2 regions of the Weissella coleopterorum genome follow, and region 1 is predicted to be linked to the other one. Evidence: predicted binding sites of a transcription regulator. Region 1 holds the regulator's gene; the other holds the start of a gene.
What was found. The regulator HrcA, encoded in region 1, represses chaperone genes, less so after heat shock. The targets are predictions, from matches to a motif close to TTAGCACTCNNNNNNNNNGAGTGCTAA.
Positions count from the first base shown of each region.

Region 1 (6,349 bases):
CAAGCCCGAACGATCCGAATTCCTGTTCACATGGTTGAAACGATCAATAAATTGATTCGGATTCAACGTTCATTGCTATCTGATTTAGGACGTGAGCCAACGCCCGAAGAAATTGGGGCTGAAATGGATATTGCAACTGAAAAAGTTCGCGATATTTTGAAAATAGCTCAGGAACCAGTTTCATTGGAAACTCCGATTGGGGAAGAGGATGATTCTCATCTTGGCGATTTCATTGAAGATAATGAAGCAATCTCACCAGCAGATTCTGCGGCATATCAAATGTTGAAAGAGCAATTAGAGTCGGTCTTGGACACTTTAACGGACCGCGAAGAGAACGTCTTACGGCTTCGGTTTGGTTTAGAAGATGGTCGGACGCGAACTTTGGAAGAAGTTGGTAAGGTATTTGGGGTTACTCGAGAACGAATCCGACAAATTGAAGCAAAAGCGTTACGAAAGTTGCGCCATCCAACGCGTTCAAAGCAATTACGAGATTTCTTAGACTAAATTATTGTTCGTAATGTTACTGCGAACATTGAAGTTACAACTCAAATTAAAGCAACTTGCTTAAAGTGATTTTCATTTAGTGCTAAAATCTAAATGAATCCGGGAGCAAGTTGTTTTTTATAAGTTGATATTTTAAAGCAATTTTATTTCGGATGAGATCAAAAAAATTTAAAATATTAGAAGATGGGTAGACCTATTTCTTGGAAACCCTTAGAAATTAGCTCTTTTAGCACTCTTCAAATATAAGTGCTAAAAAGGTTGACATTCATTTTTAGACGTGTATTATTATAGATGTTAGCAAGAAGAAAGATCGAGTGCTAATAACCAAGAAAGGAAGAATTGCGATGTTAACAGAACGGCAAAGAATCATTTTAAATGCGATTATTGCTGATTACATCCGATTTGGAAAAGCTGTTGGCTCAAAAGCTTTGTTGGTTGATATAAATCTACCGGTTAGTTCGGCGACAATTCGAAATGAGATGGCACAGTTAGAAGGGCAGGGATTGATTCAAAAGGAACATACTTCTTCTGGACGAATCCCTTCTCAAGAGGGTTACCGTTATTATGTTGATTATTTAATGACGTCCCGTCGGTCTTCTCAAGAGGAACGGCAACAAATCTATCGCACCTTTAGTCGGAGATTTCAACAAGTTGATGATTTGTTAATTCAAGTTACCAAATTTATGGCGAATATCACAGGATATACCACCATTGCGTTGAAACCAGCTACCATTGATGTAAAACTTTCGGGCTTTCAACTGATTCCAATTGATGGGCAACAAATTATGGCGGTCTTGGTCACTAGTAATGGACAAACTGCCAGTCAAAGTTTCCGACTCCCTAAGGGAACATCGATTGAAGAATTAGAGATGATTGTCACGTATATTAATCATCAATTGGTTGGTCGTCCCATTCGAGAAGCACTACAGAGTTTAAGCGGTGATCTACCGCTAGACTTAGAACGAACAATTTGTTCGCCCCAAGCCTTCTTACAGTTGTTTGGAGATATGCTCTCGCAAGCTATTCAAGATAAGGTGTTTATTGGGGGGAGCTTGAATGTGATGGACTTTACGACTGATAACGATTTAAAGGATATTAAGGCGCTTTACCAATTGTTAGATGATCCAGAAGAAATGCATCGAATTATTGGCTCCGCAAATGAGGGTGTTTTCGTTCAGATTGGTGAAGAAAATACGAATGAAATTTTAAAACCTTATAGTTTAGTTTCAACGCGGTATCAAATTCCAATGCATGGCTTTGGAGAGTTGGCAATTTTAGGACCGACAAATATGCCCTACGCTAAAATCGTAACCATTTTGAATGAAGTACGCCAAGCAGTAGTAGAAGAATTACAAGAATATTATTAGAAAAGAGGTGTTGGTATGGCCGAAAATAAGGCGGAGCAAGCAACGTCAGTTGACGAAGAATTATTGGAAGCAGTTGATGAAACAGACCATCAAACTGATAGTGAAACAATTGCAACCGATGCTGATGTTTCTAATGATGAGAATTCGATCGACGTAGATCCGTTGCAAGAATTACAAGCAAAGTATGATGCATTGGAAGACAAGTATTTGCGAACTAATGCTGAAATGCAAAATATGCAAACTCGTTTTGCAAAAGAGCAAGCAATTTCATTAAAATATGCAAATCAAAAGTTAGCGAAAGATATTCTACCAGCGCTAGATAATTTGGAACGAGCAATTAATGTTGATGCTAATGATGAATCTGCTCAACAGATTAAAACTGGAGTAGAAATGGTTTACAAGACTTTGAATAGTGCATTGGCAGATAATGACATCAAAGCGGTCGGCGTAGTGGGGGAAGATTTTGATCCTGAAATACATCAATCGGTTCAAACTCAGCCCGCAGATGATCAGCATCCAGTTGATACGGTGGCGCAAGTTTTGCAAAAAGGTTACTTGTTAGCTGATCGAGTTGTACGACCAGCGATGGTTGTTGTTTATAACTAATTGTTAAAGATAAAATAAAAAAATAAATCGAGGTAATTAATATGTCAAAGATTATTGGTATTGATTTAGGAACTACAAATTCAGCTGTCGCAGTGATGGAGGGAGGAACTCCCAAGGTTATCACGAATCCTAATGGTGGACGGACAACGCCTTCTGTTGTTTCGTTTAAAAATGGTGAAAGTCAAGTTGGTGACACTGCTAAGCGTCAAGCCATGACAAACCCAGATACTATTGTGTCAATTAAGTCACACATGGGTGAAGATGGTTATAAGGTAACCGTGGCTGGAAAAGATTATTCTCCAGAAGAAGTTTCAGCGATGATTTTACAATATATCAAGCAATATGCTGAAGATTACTTAGGTGAGACAGTTGATAAGGCGGTTATTACCGTTCCAGCTTACTTCAATGATGCCCAACGTCAAGCTACTAAGAATGCCGGTAAGATTGCTGGTTTGGAAGTGGAACGTATCATCAACGAGCCCACTGCGGCAGCATTGGCGTATGGACTTGATGACTTGACTAAGGATGAAAAAGTCTTAGTATATGATCTTGGTGGTGGAACCTTTGACGTTTCTATCCTTGAATTAGGAGATGGAGTCTTTGAAGTTTTGTCAACGTCAGGAGATACACATCTTGGTGGTGATGACTTTGATGAAAAGGTAATTGATTGGTTAGCTGAAGACTTTAAGAACGAAAACGGAATTGATTTGAAGCAAGATGCTTTGGCAATGCAACGTTTGAAGGAAGCTGCTGAAGCGGCAAAGAAGACTTTGTCACAAGCTACTGAAGCGCAAATTGACTTACCATTTATTGCTTCATCAGATAATGGACCATTACACATTCAAACAACTTTGACTCGTGCTAAGTTTAACCAATTGACACGTGATCTTGTTGAGCGGACTAAGGCTTCAGTTGAAACAGCCTTGAAGGATGCTGGGTTATCAAATTCTGAGATTGATCAAGTAATCTTGAATGGTGGTTCAACTCGTATTCCAGCCGTTCAAGAATTCGTTAAGGATTTGACTGGTAAGGAGCCAAATCACTCAATTAACCCTGATGAAGCGGTTGCCTTAGGGGCAGCGGTACAAGGTGGAGTGATTACTGGTGATGTTAAGGATGTTGTTTTGCTTGACGTGACACCATTAACACTTGGAATTGAAACAATGGGTGGTGTCTTCACTAAGTTAATCGATCGTAATACAACGATCCCTACTTCAAAGTCACAAGTCTTCTCAACTGCTGCTGATAATCAACCAGCTGTTGATATTCATGTTTTGCAAGGTGAGCGTGCGATGTCTGCTGACAACAAAACATTGGGACGGTTCCAATTGACTGATATTCCGGCTGCTCCACGTGGAGTACCACAAATCGAAGTTAAGTTTGACATTGACCGAAACGGAATTGTAACTGTTTCTGCCAAGGATCTTGGAACACAAAAGGAACAAAAGATCACCATCCAAAACTCAGGATCATTATCTGATGAAGAGATTGAAAAGATGATGAATGATGCCAAGGCCAATGAAGAGGCTGACAAAAAGCGTAAAGAAGAAGTCGATTTGCGTAATGATGTCGATCAATTAATCTTCTCAGCTGAGAAGACTTTGGAAGATACAGGGGATAAGTTGTCAGCTGACGATAAAAAGCCGGTTGAAGATGCTTTGACCGAATTGAAGTCGGCTAAGGAAGCTGACGATTTGGACCAGATGACAGCAAAGAAGGAAGCCTTGGAAAAGGTTTCTCAAGAATTAGCAGTTAAATTGTATCAACAAGCTTCTCCTGAACAGGAAGCAGATGCAACTGAAAATAAGGCTGATGATAACACTGTTGATGGTGATTTCGAAGACGTTTCTGACGATAAAAAGTAATTGTAATTACTCTCGTGAGGGACGGATGCCATTAAGAATAGGCGTATGGCCTATTCTTATACATAAAAAATAAAAAATGGAGGCGGTTTTCCTCATGAATAATACAGAATTATATGAAACGCTAGGCCTGGATAAAAATGCATCGCAAGATGATATTAAAAAGGCATATCGTAAATTATCAAAAAAGTATCATCCAGATATTAATAAGGAGTCCGGGGCTGAAGATACTTATAAGAAAGTTCAAGATGCTTATGAAACCTTAGGGGATGAAAGCAAGCGAGCTTCTTACGATCAATTTGGAACTACGGGTGATCAACAAGGCTTTGGTGGTTTTGGTGGTCAAGGTGGCTTCGGTGGTGGTCAAGGTGGATATTCTGACTTTGGGGATATCTTTAGTCAAATGTTTGGTGGTGCTTTTGATCCGAATCGGCCTAGACAAGGTTCAGACTTGCAGTATCGTTTAAACTTATCATTTGAAGAGGCAATTGCCGGTTTAGATACTGAAATCGAATATAATCGAACTGGATCTAATGGTCAAAGTGAGCATAAAAAGGTTAAAGTTACGGTTCCAGCTGGAATTGATGATGGTCAACAAATGCGGATGAGTGGATATGGAGAAGCTGGATCTAATGGTGGACCATTTGGAGACCTTTTCGTCGTATTTCATGTGGCGGCATCAAAGGATGGCTTTGAGCGGGATGGGGCAGATGTTTATCTTGAACAACCGCTCGACTTTGCTACGGCAACTCTTGGTGGTGAAATTCTGGTTAAGACCGTTCATGGAGATGCCAAGTTGAAGATCCCTGCTGGGACGCCAAATGGTAAACGATTCCGTTTGCGTGGTAAGGGAGCTCCCCGATTGCAAGGGAGTGGGTATGGTGATCAATATGTAATTGTGTATATTGATGTGCCAACTAAGTTAACTCGCGAACAACAAGATGCTTTAAAGAAATTTCAGAATGCTATGCATGGTGAAGTGAAAAAAGGTTTCTTTAATTAATTTATTAATATCTAAGCAGCAGGGTGAGTGCCCTGCTGCTTTTTTTGAGGGATTATTTTGGTTGAGTATTTCGATTATTATTTACATTTTGTAGTTAAGTTTGTATACTGATTAGATTCGATTTAAGAAAGGAGCGTGACCAATGTCTAAATATGTTGTATTTATTGCTTGCGCAACCGTAAGCGGATTAGGACGTTTATTGACTAAATAAACAAAAGATTCTTAAGGAGAATTTACGTAATGAACGTCCTAAAAAAACAACCTTCAATTTTAATTATTATCGCTTTAATCGGCTTTCCTCAATTGAGTGAGTCGATTTTCACGCCAATTTTACCAGCATTGAGTCAGGGGATGTCCGTGACTGAATCGACCATTCAGCTTATGATGAGTACTTATTTTTTTGCATTTGCGTTTGGTGTTTTATATTTTGGGCCCCTATCAGATCGAATTGGTCGAAAAAAAGCAATGGCCATTGGGTTAAGTATCTACTTAATGGGTAATCTTGGCTTATTATTAGCACCTGGTTTCCACTGGTTGCTCGGGGCACGAATTATTCAAGCCTTTGGTGCAGCTTCAGGTTCCGTTATTACCCAAACCATTATGCGAGAAGCTTTTGTGGGAGAAAAGCGAGCTCGAATTTTTGCTCAAGTGGGCGCAGCCTTGGCTTTGGCCCCGGCACTCGGTCCTTTATTAGGTGGGCTTTTTCAAATGATTTACGGATACCACAGTGTATTTTCAGCTTTAATTGCGATGGCTGTGGCACTCTTATTTTATGTCGCTACAACGTTGCCAGAAACCCGTCTGATTAATAACGATAAGCAAGGTCAAAATTGGCTAATGGTGACCAAACGGTTGCTAAGTAGCCCCAAGGTTTGGAGTTACGGCTTATTAATTAGTGGGGTGAATGGAATTTTATTCAGCTATTACGCTGAAGCACCATTTATTTTTATCGATCATTTTAAAATGACGCCTGTGGCGTATGGATGGACCGGGTTATTAATTGCCGT
Region 1 covers NZ_CP049888.1:1,038,029-1,044,377, reverse strand. Annotated here, with positions in the region: gene rpoD (RNA polymerase sigma factor RpoD) at 1-504, shown strand, start outside; gene hrcA (heat-inducible transcriptional repressor HrcA) at 849-1,871, shown strand; gene grpE (nucleotide exchange factor GrpE) at 1,887-2,477, shown strand; gene dnaK (molecular chaperone DnaK) at 2,519-4,342, shown strand; gene G7084_RS05350 (DnaJ C-terminal domain-containing protein) at 4,437-5,342, shown strand; gene G7084_RS05345 (multidrug effflux MFS transporter) at 5,583-6,349, shown strand, end outside.

Region 2 (6,349 bases), 250 kb from region 1:
AGGAAGTTTTAGAATGAAGCAAGAATTTGTGCAACCTATTAATCAAACTGTCCAAGCCATGACGATTGATGGCTTAACTGGATTTCAAAAGAAAATCGCAGGAATTGAGGATTTGGTTTATCTAACTTTTGGAGAACCAGGATTTAATATCGAAGATTCAATTAAAGATGCGGTGATTGAAGGAGTCAAGAATAATCATTCACATTATGCAGTTGCTGAGGGTGATATGGTACTTCGTCAAGCCGCTGTTGATAATTATAATGAAAAATTCGATTTGCATTTCAATGGACCGGAAAACGTAGTCGTTACCTCTGGAGTGACAGAAGCTATCTATGTGCTCTTTCAAACATTATTGAACCCTGGGGATGGTGTTTTAATTCCAACGCCTGCTTACCCACCTTATTATGCAGCCATTAACATTATTGGTGGTCAGATGTTGAAGGTTGATACTTCTAAAACTGCTTTTAAAATTACTCCACAAATGATTGATGAAGAAATCGCAAATGCTGACTTTCCAGTCAAAGTAATTTTATTCAATTATCCAAGTAATCCGACAGGGGCCACTTATACTGAAGCGGAATTACGCGAATTAGCTAATACGTTTAAGAAGCATCAATTGTGGGTTATTTCTGATGAAATTTATGCAGAACTAACTTATGATATTCAGCATGTTTCAATGATGAAAATTTTACCTGAACAAACAGTGATGATTACTGGTTTGTCAAAATCACATGCAATGACAGGGTATCGGATCGGATTCGTTATTGGGGCGGCTGCTATTATTGCAGAGGTTTCAAAGGTGCACGATACATTAACGTTCTCCTTACCACAAGTGACACAGGATGGGGCAATTGCTGCTTTGACGCAAGCGAAAGACGCTCCCGCTAAGATGCGCAAAATTTATCAACGTCGACGAGACTTTGTAGTAGAAAAAATGACGGCGATGGGCTTTGAAGTTGGTAATCCACAGGGGGCGTTTTATATTTTTGCCCGAATTCCAACAGATTTTTCAGCTGGTGCAGATGGGCTAGCCTTCGCATGGTCGCTGGCTACTGAAGGTGGTGTAGGTGTCGCTCCGGGGATTGCCTTTTCGGATCAAACAGCAGATTATATTCGGATTTCATATGCTGCAAATGATGAAAATTTGGCTACTGGAATGGAACGTATGGCGGCTTGGATTGAACAAGAGCGCGCTAAGCGTTAAGTATTGAGGTTTTAGCTATTGGAAGAGGATGAAAGGCATGATCAATAAGAGAAAATCAACGCGCCAGTTAGTTTTAACGGCAATGTTTATGGCGATTATTTTGTTACAGTGCATGGTACCGTGGCTTGGATTTATTCCCATTAATCCGATGGTGAGGGTAACAATCATTCCATTTACTGTTTCACTAGGTGGGATGTTGCTAGGACCACGAGTGGGTGGTTTATTAGGCGCCGTGATGGGAATGTATTCTTTTTATCATGCTTGGACGCTACCAATTGGAATCGGATCACTCATGTTACGCAACCCAATTACCGCCTTATTGCCGCGCATTTTGGTCGGTGTGATTGTTGGAATAATTTATATTAAATTAGTTCAACAAAAAGCGCATAGAGCATCGCCCTTATTAATGTTTTTGCTAGGGGCACTGGCAGCTATTATTAATACTGGTTTAGTGATTGGCTTAACTTGGCTTCATTTTCGAATTTTTAATACCACGGTTGCTGGACTTCCTAACCATGTAGGTATCATTTGGATGTTTACTTCTATTGCAGGATTGAATGCTTTGATTGAAGTAGTGGTGGATGGGTTACTGGGGATGCTTGTAGGTTGGCCAATTTTACGTTATATGCAAAAAGGTTCAACATTAGTTCAAAAATAAAAGGTAAGATATCAAATTAGTGTACTCATAATAAAAAGCTCCACAAACTAACTAGGTTTGTGGAGCTTTTTACTTGGAATTATCATTGATTTTGCTTAGCCAAAAGGTCACGAATTTCCGTTAACATTTCAACTTCGGGATTGACCGCATCGGTTGATTCAACGTTTTCTTGACGAATAAATTTATTCAAAAACTTAATAATTAAGAATACGACAAAGGCAGTAATCAAGAAATTGATCACATCACCTAAGAATGCTCCGTATTTCAAGACAAGACTATCATTAATAGTTAGTTTTAGATTATCCAAACTGGAAACTTGTCCGGTAAAAAGACCAATGATCGGATTGATTAAATTGTTAGTCAGTGATTTAACAAGGCCAGTAAAAGCACCCCCGATGATAACCCCAACGGCTAAGTCTAAAACGCTACCACGCGAAATGAAATCTTTAAATTCTTTAAGCATTAAATAATATCCCCTTTACAATTAAATGATTAGCTTAAGCTTACTAAAAATCAAGTAAATACACTACTTAAACTCGATATATTAAATATAAATTTAATAAAAATTAAAAAATAAATTGAGGGGTGAATAAGAAAGCGTTTCAATTCGGTAAAAGTCATCTATAATAGCAATAAATGGAATTGTATGGGAGGCATTCAAGATGACAACGGATATTGAAATCGCACAACAAGCTGAAATTTGGCCAATTCAAAAAATTGCAGCGCAGGTTGGTTTAAAGGATGATGAAATTGAAACATATGGATCAAATAAGGCCAAAATTAAACTTAGTCAAAAACATCAGGCACAAAAACTAGGTAAATTAATTTTAGTTACTGCGGTTAGTCCGACCCCAGCAGGAGAGGGAAAATCAACAGTTACAATTGGATTGGCTGATGCACTGAATTTGTCCAAGCGCCAAGCCATGGTGGCATTAAGAGAACCATCAATGGGGCCAGTGATGGGAATGAAAGGAGGTGCCACGGGCGGCGGATATTCACAAGTTATCCCGATGGCAGATATTAATTTACATTTTACGGGAGATTTTCATGCGCTAACCAGTGCCCATAATACTTTGGCGGCTTTAATCGATAATAGTCTGCAGCACGGAAATCCACTCCAAATTGATCCACGGAATATTATTTGGAAACGAGTTTTGGATGTTAATGACCGAGCCTTACGACATATTACGATCGGTTTAGGTGGACTTAAGTCTGGTGTGCCTCGTGAAGATGGGTTTGATATCACTGTTGCATCAGAATTAATGGCGATTCTAACATTATCAACAGATTTAATGGATTTAAAATCTCGAATAAAGCGTATCGTAGTGGCCTATAATCTGGATAATCAGCCAGTCACAGTCGCAGATTTAGGGGTAGCTGGCGCTTTAACGGTTATGTTAAAGGATGCTATTAAACCAAACTTAGTCCAGACTTTAGCCCATACACCTACCTTAATTCACGGTGGACCTTTTGCTAATATCGCACAGGGCACTAACTCAATTCTAGCAACTCAATCGGCATTAAAGTTAGCCGATTATGTGGTGACGGAGGCTGGGTTTGGAGCAGATTTGGGTGGCGAAAAATTTCTGGATATTAAGGTCCCATTATTAGGAAAGAGTCCGGATACTATCGTGCTAGTGGCAACAGTTCGTGCCCTTAAATATAATGGTGGACAATCGTTAGATTCGTTATCTGATTCAGATTTAACGGCCTTAAAAAAAGGGTTAGTTAATTTAGAGCAACATTTGACGGCAATGCAACGATACCATGTACCTGTGGTGGTAGCAATTAATCGCTTCGCCGCTGATACCGTGTATGAATTAGAATTGGTGAAGACGTTTGTAAAAGATCATCAAGCCACCGCTGTTGTAGCCGATGTTTGGGGCCAAGGGGAGATGGTGCATTAGAGTTGGCCGAGACCGTCGCCAATAAAAGTGAAGAGCAGCATGAATTTACACCATTGTATGACCCTATGACCACGTTTGAAGATAAAGTCGATAAATTAGTGACTGAAATTTATGGTGGCGCACAATATGAATTATCAGCCAAAGCCCAAAAGCAGTTACAGCAATTCAAAAAATTTGGTTGGGATAACATGCCCATTGTGATGGCTAAAACCCAATACTCATTATCAGATGATCCGCAGCGATTAGGGGCACCTAAGGACTTTACACTCCATATTCGCGAACTTGTGCCAAAATTAGGGGCAGGATTTATTGTGGCCTTAACTGGTTCAATTTTAACGATGCCTGGGTTACCAAAAGTACCAGCAGCCAACCGGATTGATATTGATGAAAATGGAGTTATATCTGGATTGGACTAGTTTGGCTAGCTGGAAGGGAAGATACGACGGATTAGGTGAAGTAATGTCCAGCGGATAGATGATTTTTTAAAATTAAAAGTAAATAGATAGAATGTTTGAGGAGTAGGAAAGATGCAGATTGAAGAAATTAAAGATTATGTTCGTGAGGTAACAAGCCAGGAGTTTTCGGGGCATGATTATTTACATTTGGAACGAGTATTACAAAACGCGGAATTGTTAATGCAGTCTGAGGAGAATATGAACCAAGACGTAATCGTAGCAGCAGTTTTACTGCATGATTTAATTGATGACAAATTAACTGATACGGTGAATGAAACTATTGATGAACTTCGGATTAAGATGCGTGAATGGGGACTAACGGATGTAGATAGGGCTGAAGTCTTGAATATTATGACACACATGTCCTATTCTAAAAATTTGGAACAACATTATAAGCTCAGCTTGGAAGGTGAAATTGTTCAAGATGCAGATCGGTTAGACGCTTTAGGCGCAATTGGAATTGGTCGTGCTTTTGCCTATGGTGGTCATGCGAATAATTTAATGTATAATCCCAATGAAATAGTGCGTGAAAATATGTCTGAGATTGAATATCGACAGCATAGCACTGTGATTAATCATTTTTATGAAAAACTATTGAAATTAGAGAGTACTATGAACACAAAAACAGCGCAGACGATTGCGGCGCGCCGAACAGCGTTTATGCGTTTTTATTTAGATGAATTTATGGCGGAAATCCAGGGTGAAAAGTAATCGCTTTCAATCCGTGAGATTTAATTGATGATTTAGTTGAAAAAATTTACCAGTGTGGTATTATAGAAAGTGTTAATTAGCACTGAGTGTCAAAGAGTGCTAAAAAATAAGGAGGAAATCATATTATGTTAAAACCATTAGGGGATCGGATTCTATTACAAGTCAATGATGAAAAAGAGCAAACGGTCGGTAGCATTGTGATCGCTTCAAATGCGCAAGAAAAATCTGCCACAGGAACTATCGTAGCAGTTTCTGACACCACGGTTGGTGATTTGGAGGCTCCGAAGGCTGTCAAAGTTGGGGATGAAGTTATTTATGACCAATATGCCGGCAAAGAGATAAAAAATGGTGGCGAGACATATTTGGTTTTGCATGAACGTGATATCATCGCCGTTCTATAAAAATATAAAATTCAATTAATAATATAAGGTAAAGGAGTTATCAAATGGCAAAAGAATTAAAGTTCTCTGAAGATGCGCGAGCAAAAATGAAGGCTGGGGTTGATCAACTAGCTGATACTGTAAAAACAACCATTGGACCTAAAGGCCGAAATGTAGTGATTGAACAAAGTTATGGAGCTCCGACAATTACTAATGATGGTGTAACAATTGCTAAAGCTATTGAATTGGAAGACCATTTCGAGGATATGGGAGCTAAGTTGGTTGCTGAAGTGGCTTCTAAGACGAATGATATTGCTGGTGATGGAACGACAACCGCAACCGTATTAGCACAAGCCATAATTAACGAAGGCTTGAAGAACGTCACGGCTGGAGCAAATCCAGTTGGTGTCCGTCGTGGAATTGAATTAGCTACGAATGCTGCCGTTAAATCATTACATGAAATGTCTAAGACCGTTTCAACAAAAGAAGAAATTGCGCAAATTGCGTCAATTTCAGCGGCTAACGAAGAGGTGGGTGCTTTAATTGCAGAAGCCATGGACAAGGTTGGTCATGACGGTGTAATTACCATCGAAGAGTCAAAGGGAATTGAAACAACCTTGGATGTTGTTGAAGGAATGCAATTTGACCGTGGATATATGTCACAATATATGGTTACTGATAATGAAAAAATGGAAGCTAATTTGGATAATCCATTTATCATGATTACTGATAAGAAAATCGGCAATATTCAAGATATTTTACCAGTTCTACAACAGGTCGTAGAGCAAGGCCGGGCGCTTATGATTGTGGCAGACGATATTACAGGTGAGGCACTACCAACCTTGGTTTTGAATAAGATGCGTGGAACCTTCAACGTGGTAGCTGTTAAGGCTCCGGGGTTTGGAGATCGACGTAAAGCCATGTTAGAGGATTTGGCCGTGTTAACTGGTGGAACCGTTATTACTGATGACCTTGGGTTAAATTTGAAGGATGTAACCATTGAGAATTTGGGACAAGCGGCAAAGGTTACGATC
Region 2 covers NZ_CP049888.1:1,292,803-1,299,151, reverse strand. Annotated here, with positions in the region: gene G7084_RS06605 (aminotransferase class I/II-fold pyridoxal phosphate-dependent enzyme) at 14-1,204, shown strand; gene G7084_RS06600 (ECF transporter S component) at 1,242-1,862, shown strand; gene mscL (large-conductance mechanosensitive channel protein MscL) at 1,945-2,325, opposite strand; partial or broken gene G7084_RS06590 (formate--tetrahydrofolate ligase) at 2,525-4,185, shown strand; gene G7084_RS06585 (HD domain-containing protein) at 4,297-4,935, shown strand; gene G7084_RS06580 (co-chaperone GroES) at 5,061-5,336, shown strand; gene groL (chaperonin GroEL) at 5,381-6,349, shown strand, end outside.
Region 2: a site for HrcA is predicted at 5,012-5,038, ahead of G7084_RS06580 (co-chaperone GroES). Genes of this name have one in related genera too.